2 regions of the Pseudomonas onubensis genome follow, and region 2 is predicted to be linked to the other one. Evidence: riboswitches for the same ligand, from Rfam matches in the RefSeq annotation. Region 2 holds a riboswitch; the other holds the start of a gene.

Region 1 (4,412 bases), on a different contig from region 2:
GGTGAAAAAGAGTGGCTTCGGCCGCGAACTGTCGCACTTTGGTGTGCGTGAATTCTGCAACGCACAGACCGTGTGGCTGGATCGCAAATAAACCAGGCAACATCCTTCAACTGTGGGAGCGGGCTTGCTCGCGAAGGCGGTGTGTCAGTTGGCAAATTTGTCGACTGGCAGACTGCATTCGCGAGCAAGCCCGCTCCCACCCAAGCCGGCTCCCACCGTTGATCTTCGGTGTTTGTGGATGTGCGTGAATTCTGCAATGCGCAGACGGTGTGGCTGGGTCACAAATAAACCCGGCAACACCCCTTCAACTGTGGGAGCGGGCTTGCCTGCGATAGCGGTGCATCAGTGACAAATCCTTGGCTGACACGCTGCAATCGCAGGCAAGCCAGCTCCCACTCAAGCCAGCTCCCACCCTGGATCTGCTGTGTATGTGGATTAGTCCACCGTGACCTTGCCGGTAGAAAAATCGACCTTCAAATTCAACCGCCCCTCATTCACCAACCACGGCCGAATCGAAAACCTGCGCGCACCGCACTGATGCATCGGGTCCTCTGCGGCAATGGCCTTGGCATGCTCAATCGACGTTGCACGAATCACAAACATGCCGTCGCCATCCCAATACTGCTCATCGTCACTCCAATGCGGCCCGGCAGCGACCAGGATACCGTCGCGCTCGATCTTGCATTGATGCTCAAGGTGAATCGGCAAGTTCTGCATCACCGGGCCAAGCCCATCGGTTGGCGTTGAAAACACCACATAGAACTGCTTTTGCAGCATGCCCTTACTCGCCTCAAGCACTTGCTCGCGCGTTACCCGGTTTGTTTGCATGTTTGTACCCGTAGGACTGTCGACGTGGCGGCACAGGCCTTTTTCACCTGCAGCATTGGCCACGAAGCATTCCCCAACCCTGAGGGCGAGCGGTAGGCCAGTCGCAGGCATAAGACTTATGCCCGGCAGGCATGCATCTGAGTCAGAGCGCCCACAGGCGGATCAAGGCAAACCCCAAGTCTATATTGACGCATTCACGCCCATCCACCCACTCATCCCCGCGAAGGCGCCGCCCGGTGTTGGTCTCACGTTCACCTTTGGCAATCACCAGCACAAACAACCGGGCCGGGCATTCGAATGAACGCAACCGCTCGACATCAGCCCTTACCGACCAGTCGCCCTCCAGGCACTTGGCTTGGGATATGTCGCCCAAGCACTTGATTTCAGCGACCATGCTTGTTGAACCGCTGTCGTCCAGGGCATACAGGTCGGCTTTGCGCCGCTCGCCAATCGGCAAATCGGTCCAGATGCTGAGCTCCTGCTTGAACCAGGCATACAAACTGATTTCGGCCTGAATCCAGTGCTCGCGGCAACTGTTCAATTGCAGTACCTGTTCGAGTTTCTCGCCCATTTCACGAAAGGCCTGCTCGAACAAAACAATCCATTGATCAGCATTCATTGCCGGCTCCCTGTGTATGACGTATCGAGGCTAGTGCTTGACCGGCGCATCCCAGCAATCCGGCTGGCGTGCGCAGACATCGTATTGGCGATCCATCAAGGCCATGCGGTTGATGTGGGCATCGGTGGCCGCCCGGAACGACTGGTTGCTGGTGGTGATATAGGCCGCGGTGCGGTCACTCAGGCGTGCGCTTAACTGGCCTCGGGTGTGGGCATCCAGCGCCTGGGGCGCAGTGGCCATGGTTTGAAGTGTCACGTCGCTCAAGCGGCTCAACTCATCTCGGTAGGTGTTCAGGTATTCGGCACGGGCCGCGTCGTGCTGGTGGTTCAAGTCGTACTGCATCGCTTCCAGGTTCTGCTTGTAGAGCGCCCAATACCCCTCGGGCAGCACACCACCGTCTTGTTTACGCAATTTGGCAATGCGCGCGTCGTTATCCAGCGCCGGTTTGAGGACGGGCTTTTGCGACGAGATCACCACAGGGTCTTGCGTGATGATCTGGTCGATCCAGCCCGTTCGCGCCGGGTTCGAAGGCAGCACCTGCCCCAATGGCTCGAGGGGCACCGACGCAGCGGGTGGCGGTGGAGAAACTGACTGGGCGCAACCACCCAACAGCAACACAGTGCACAGCTGGGTCAAAACGAGGACGTGGCGAAAAGGCATAAGCTCTCCATGAGCAAGGACGAATCGAAAAGGCGCGGCGAATGACATCACTAGGCCAGTATCGTATTTCAGCCCATTGCTGATCAAGCTCCCACTGAACCACGCGATGAACTACCATACCGCGCCGGTTCCCAAACGGGACTAATAGGGAATTCGAAGCGCTGACCATCGCGCCAATCGAAACTGCCCCCGCAACTGTAGGTGCCGAGCCTGCTCCCCACTGCCACTGGACCACGTCCGGGAAGGCCGGAGCGAGGCGACGACGCATCAGTCAGGAGACCTGCCGGCAAAGCGTTATCACTAACCGGCGGGGTGTCCGGGAAGGACATCCGTGCCCTGCAAACCTGCAGCGTTCAAAGGTGTGTTTCCGAGCCGTACCTGCCCTGTTTTCATGTACGGTTCACTCGGAGATTGCCCCATGCTGCTACGCGTTTCGGCCCTGATCACTGGCCTGGGCTTTTGTGCCCTGGCCCACGCCACGCCGACTCACTACCCGCTGACGGTCGAAAACTGCGGCAGCAGTGTCACCTTCCAGCAAGCCCCGACACGCAGCGTGACCATCGGCCAGGCCGCCACCGAGATGCTTTACGCCCTGGGCGTTGCGGACAAAGTGGTCGGCACCTCGCTGTGGTTCAACAGCGTATTGCCGCAGTTCAAGGCGCAGAACGACAAGATCGCGCGCCTGGCCGACAACGAACCGAGCTTCGAAGCCGTGATCGCCAAACGCCCGCAACTGGTGGCCGCCGAACTGGAATGGGTGGTCGGCCCGCAAGGCGTGGTCGGTACCCGCGAGCAATTCCATGAACTGAAGATTCCCACCTACGTGCTGCCCTCCGACTGCGAAGGCAAGGACAACCTGGTGGGCGCTGACGGCACGCGGCTGGAGCCGTTTCGCATCGACACGATCTATAAAAGCATCAGCCAGTTGGCCGAGATTTTCGACGTGCAAGCGCGCGGCCAACAGTTGAATGACGAACTCAAGGCACGCCTGGCCAAGTCGGTCGCCACCGCGCAAGGCAAAGGCCTCAAGCATGCCAGCGCGCTGGTGTGGTTCTCCAGCAGCGAAATGGCTGCCGACCCGTACGTGGCAGGCCACAAGGGCATTCCCGAATTCATGCTGCAAACCCTCGGCCTGCGCAACGTGGTGCAGTCCGACGAAGAATGGCCTGCCGTCGGTTGGGAAACCATCGCCAAGGCCAACCCGACCTTCCTGGTAATTGCGCGCATGGACCGCCGCCGCTACCCCGCCGACGACCATGAAAAGAAACTCGCCTTCCTGCGCAGCGACCCGGTGACCCGCAACATGGACGCGGTGAAAAACAACCGCATCATCATTATTGACGCCCTGGCGTTGCAGGCCAGCATCCGTATGTTCGATGGCCTGGAACAACTGGCAAGCGCCATCGACGGCTACGACCTGCCCAAATGACCCGTACCCTACTCGCCCTCGCCGTGTTGCTGATGGCCGTGCTCGCCGGCACCGCCATCGGCGAAACCGCGATCGAACCGCAGGTGGTGTTGCAGGTGCTCGCCAACAAACTGTGGGCCGCCGGTTACGTGCTCGACCCGATCGACGAAGGCGTGGTGTGGAACTACCGCCTGACACGGGCGCTGGTCGCCGCCGCCTGTGGCGCAGGGCTGGCCACCTGTGGAGTGATTTTGCAGTCGCTGCTGCGCAACCCGTTGGCCGATCCGTACCTGCTGGGCATCAGTGCCGGCGCCTCGACCGGCGCAGTGTTAGTGGCGTTGATGGGCGTGGGCGGCGGTTTGATCTCGCTGTCAGCCGGCGCGTTTGTCGGTGCCATGGCGGCATTTGCGCTGGTGATATTGCTGGCACGGGCCAGCGGCTCAGTCAGCGGCACCGGCCAGATCATCCTCGCCGGCATCGCCGGCTCGCAGCTGTTCAATGCCCTCACCGCGTTCCTGATCACCAAGTCCGCCAGTTCCGAACAGGCACGCGGCATCATGTTCTGGCTGTTGGGCAACCTCAGCGGCGTGCGCTGGCCCTCGGTATGGCTGGCGGTGCCGGTAGCGGTCGCAGGCTTGGCAGTGTGTTTGTGGCATCGGCGTGCGCTGGATGCGTTCACCTTCGGCACCGACTCGGCGGCTTCACTGGGTATTGCGGTGCGGCGTGTGCAGTTTGTGCTGGTCGGTTGCGCGGCGTTGGTGACGGCGGTGATGGTGTCGATTGTCGGCTCCATCGGTTTTGTCGGGCTGGTGATTCCCCACGCCGTGCGCCTGCTGCTGGGCACCGGGCATTCGCGCTTGCTGCCGGCCAGTGCGCTGGGCGGCGCGTTGTTTCTGA
Region 2 (4,412 bases):
CTGGCCACCGCCACCGGCAGCGGGTTAAGGCCCGCCGCCTGCAAGCGTTGGCAGAACACATCGATAAAACCGGTGTTGGCCGCCTGCAAGTGCGAGCGGTAGAACAACACCGCCGCCACCGGCCAGTCGGCGTGCCAATCGGCCTGCCAGTCGTTCAGCCGTGGGTGGGGTTTATACGGGTGATAAATGGCCGTGCGCGCCAGGGTTTGCGGCTCGTCCCAGGTGTAGTCGCGGCCCAGGTGGCTGCTGGCCAGGCAACGGTAGAAATCCAGCGCATTGCCCAAACCGCCCTGGCGCAGGAAGTGCCAGAGGCGGTCGCGCTCAGCCATGCCAACGGTGCTTAAGCCGCTGAGTTCCGGGTCGGGGCGATCATCGCCCGGCACCAGAATCAACTGCACGCCGCGCTCGGCCAACTCCACCAGCCGCTCAATGCCGTAGCGCCAGTAGCCGATGCCGCCGTGCAGCGAAATCAGGATGACCTTGGCGTGGCGCAGCACCTCGTCGACGTAAAGGTCGACCGAGGCGTGGTTCTGCACCTGCATGGGGTTGGCCAGGCGAAAACTGGGGTAGTCGTCCGGCAACTGCTGGCCAGCCTCGGCCAACAGTGCAAGGCTGGAATCACCGCTGCACAGGATGACCAGCTCGGCAGGGGTTTGGCCAAGGTCGGCAATATTGTCGTCCGAAACGAAACCGCCCGGCTGAGTCCTGAGCAGGTGCATGGGTTAAACGCTGAGCGCTGCGCGCAATTGCGCTTCAAGGCCCGCCGCGTCCAGTTCCTGGCCGATCAGCACCAGGCGTGTGATGCGCGCTTCGTCGGCGCCCCAGGCGCGGTCGAAGTGCTTGTCGAAACGCGTGCCCACACCCTGGATCAGCAGACGCATCGGCTTGTTCGGGATCGCCGCGAAGCCTTTGACGCGCAGGATGCCGTGCTGCACCACCAACTGGGTCAGGGCGTCGAGCAGCAGTGCTTCGTCGGCCTGCGGCAAGTCGATGGAGATGGAGTCGAACGCATCGTGGTCGTGATCGTCTTCGCCTTCATGGTGATGATCGTGATGGCTGTGGCGGCCGTCGATGTGTTCTTCGGAACCGGCGCCCAGGCCGATCAGCACGTCCAACGGCAAACGACCGCTGCTGGCTTCAATGATCTTCACCGCCGGCGGCAGTTCCTCGGCGACTTCCAGGCGCACGCGGGCCAGGTCTTCGGGGCTGATCAGGTCGGATTTGTTGAGGATCACCAGGTCGGCGCTGGCCAGTTGGTCGGCAAACAGCTCGTGCAGCGGCGATTCGTGGTCCAGGTTCGGGTCGAGTTTGCGCTGGGCATCAACCTGGTCCGGGAAGGCGGCGAAGGTGCCGGCGGCCACGGCCGGGCTGTCGACCACGGTGATTACCGCGTCAACCGTGCAGGCGCTGCGGATTTCCGGCCACTGGAAGGCTTGCACCAAGGGTTTTGGCAGGGCCAGGCCCGAGGTTTCGATAAGGATATGGTCGAGGTCACCGCGACGTGCCACGAGTTCGCGCATGACCGGGAAGAACTCTTCCTGCACGGTGCAGCACAGGCAGCCGTTGGCCAATTCGTAAACGCGGCCGTTGGCTTCTTCTTCGGTGCAACCGATGGAGCACTGCTTGAGGATCTCACCGTCAATGCCCAGTTCGCCGAACTCGTTGACGATCACGGCGATGCGACGGCCTTGGGCGTTGTCGAGCATATGGCGCAGCAAGGTGGTTTTACCCGAACCGAGGAAGCCGGTAACGATGGTGACGGGGAGTTTGGCCAGTGTTTTCATCGGATGCCCTTGGGGGCGGGCAGACGGGACGATAGACCCTGCGACGGCGCGCAGCAGCGGATTTCGTCACCGGATCACCCCGCCCGGTTAAGTAGAAAATCGGTTACGAGGCAGGTCTCCTGGCTTGGGGTTTGCAGGCCTTGCGACCCGCGCTGGCTGCGCCTTCCCGCCGTTATGGCAGTGGCGTGGCAGGCAGATAAACCCTTCACAGTTGCGGGGGCAGCCGCGGCTTGTACCGCGTTCCCTTCTTAGCTTCGGCGTGGGCCGAAGAACCTCGAAGGTGCAAGGCTACAGGGGCTCGCGGCATTTGACTACCGTCGCCCGCCCATGCTCTCCTACACATCTTGTTTCGGGTGCCCTTCACAGGGTGAAACGGGAAACCGGTGAGTCATCGCGTAATGACGAGTCCGGTGCTGCCCCCGCAACGGTAAGCGAGCGATGCGTCACAACCACTGTGCCTGTAGGGCATGGGAAGGCGATGCTTGATACGGCCCACCTCTTCTCCCAAGAGCGCCCCTCGCAAGCCCGGAGACCGGCCCGAAAAATCAGATAACAAACCCGCGGTGGGCGGGCGCTGTTCGGAACCCTGCGTGCCTGGCTCGCGGGGTTTTCATGCGCTCGTGTCACCCTGAAACCCTGAAGGGACGCGCCATGTCGATCATCAGCAGCACTTCGCACACCGCCAGCAGCACCGCCACCTTGAGCCAACGCCTGAGCGCCGCCATCGGCGCGTCGATCCTCGGCGCGTGCCTGGTGTACTTCGCCGGGTTCTCGCATATTGAGGCCGTGCACAACGCCGCCCACGATACCCGCCACAGCGCCGCGTTCCCGTGCCACTGAGGGCTGCCGACATGATCAAGCGTATTGCCCAAACCGCAGGTTTCACTGGCCTGCTGGCTGCCCTGTTGCTGACCCTGCTGCAAAGTTTCTGGGTCGCCCCGCTGATTTTGCAGGCGGAAACCTTTGAAAAGGCCCCGGTCGCCGAAGTGGCGCACGAACACGCCGCTGGCGCCGCAGCCCACACCCACGATGCCGAAGCCTGGGAGCCGGAAAATGGCTGGCAGCGTGTGTTGTCGACCACCGGCGGCAACCTGGTGGTAGCGGTCGGTTTCGCACTGATGCTGGCCGGCCTCTACACCTTGCGCGCGCCGACCCGCACGGCTCAAGGGTTGTTGTGGGGCTTGGCCGGTTACGCAACTTTTGTACTGGCGCCCACCCTGGGCCTGCCGCCGGAATTGCCGGGCACCGCAGCCGCCGACCTGGCCCAACGGCAGATCTGGTGGATCGGCACTGCAGCCTCTACCGCTGCGGGTATCGCACTGTTGGTGTTTGGTCGTAGCTGGCTGCTCAAGGTGCTGGGCGTGGCGATCCTGGCCGTGCCCCACGTGATCGGCGCGCCGCAACCGCAAGTGCATTCGATGCTGGCACCCGAAGCCCTGGAAGCGCAGTTCAAGATCGCCTCGCAACTGACCAACGTCGCCTTCTGGCTGGCCTTGGGCTGGATCAGCGCGTGGCTGTTTCGCCGTAACCGCGACGGCCAATACTCGGCATGACACTGGTGGTCGGCCTGGGCTGCCAGCGGGGTTGTGATGTTCACGCCCTGCTCGGCCTGTTTGACGCAGCCCTCGCCGACGCCGGGATTGAACGCCAACGCATCACGGCGCTGGCAAGTATTGATCGCAAACAGGCTGAACCCGGCCTGCTGGCCCTGGCCCGGCTGCTGGAACTGCCTTTGCAGTGTTTCAGCGCAGAACAATTGGCCGGTTTTGCACAGCGTTTGAGCCACAAGTCAGCCGTCGCTTTTGCGCATACCGGTTGCTATGGCATCGCCGAAAGCGCGGCACTGGCCCTGGCTGAACAGTTGTCGCATCGCCCTGCCCGCCTGTTGATCACGCGCAAAAAAACCGCCCAGGCCACCTTTGCATTGGCGTGCGCCGACTAAAATCCCGATAATTGCCCACCTCGATCATGAGCAACTTTCATGCTCGCCCGTTTTTCAACAGGAACTTCCATGACCGTCTACTTTATCGGTGCAGGCCCCGGCGACCCGGAATTGATCACCGTCAAGGGCCAACGGCTGATCCGTAGTTGCCCGGTGATCATCTATGCCGGTTCCCTGGTACCGGCGGCGGTACTGCAAGGTCATCAGGCCGAACAGGTGGTCAACAGCGCCGAATTGCACCTGGAGCAGATCATTGAGCTGATCAAGACAGCCCACGCCAACGGCCAGGATGTGGCCCGCGTGCACTCCGGCGACCCGAGCCTGTATGGCGCGATTGGCGAGCAGATCCGTTGTTTGCGTGAGTTGGGCATACCGTTCCAGATCATCCCAGGGGTGACGGCGGTGTCGGCTTGCGCAGCGTTGCTGGAGACGGAGCTGACACTGCCCGACATCGCCCAAAGTGTGATCCTGACCCGTTATGCCGATAAAACCAGCATGCCGGCAGGTGAGGCATTCGACAGTTTGGCGCAACATGGCACGACGATGGCAATTCACCTGGGGGTCAACCATCTGGAGAAGATCGTCGCCGAACTGCTGCCGCACTACGGCGCCGACTGCCCAATTGCAGTGGTGCACCGCGCGACGTGGCCGGATCAGGATTGGGTGGTGGGCACTTTGGCGGATAT

What was found. Region 2 has a riboswitch for cobalamin ahead of ACTD9P_RS18140 (CbtB domain-containing protein). Riboswitches for the same ligand answer to the same signal wherever they lie in the genome.
Region 1: linked by a shared signal. The riboswitch ahead of ACTD9P_RS19590 (ABC transporter substrate-binding protein) and the one ahead of ACTD9P_RS18140 (CbtB domain-containing protein) in region 2 are both predicted to bind cobalamin.

Annotation. Positions count from the first base shown of each region.
Region 1 covers NZ_CBFHAZ010000064.1:30,856-35,267, reverse strand. The annotation lists gene ACTD9P_RS19610 (aldehyde dehydrogenase family protein) at 1-91, shown strand, start outside; gene ACTD9P_RS19605 (YciI family protein) at 436-828, opposite strand; gene ACTD9P_RS19600 (hypothetical protein) at 971-1,447, opposite strand; gene ACTD9P_RS19595 (hypothetical protein) at 1,478-2,107, opposite strand; cobalamin riboswitch at 2,216-2,409, shown strand; gene ACTD9P_RS19590 (ABC transporter substrate-binding protein) at 2,526-3,536, shown strand; gene ACTD9P_RS19585 (FecCD family ABC transporter permease) at 3,533-4,412, shown strand, end outside.
Region 2 covers NZ_CBFHAZ010000056.1:198-4,609, reverse strand. The annotation lists gene cobN (cobaltochelatase subunit CobN) at 1-719, opposite strand, end outside; gene cobW (cobalamin biosynthesis protein CobW) at 723-1,784, opposite strand; cobalamin riboswitch at 1,877-2,076, opposite strand; cobalamin riboswitch at 2,119-2,339, shown strand; gene ACTD9P_RS18140 (CbtB domain-containing protein) at 2,436-2,624, shown strand; gene ACTD9P_RS18135 (CbtA family protein) at 2,636-3,337, shown strand; gene ACTD9P_RS18130 (cobalamin biosynthesis protein) at 3,334-3,726, shown strand; gene cobM (precorrin-4 C(11)-methyltransferase) at 3,796-4,412, shown strand, end outside.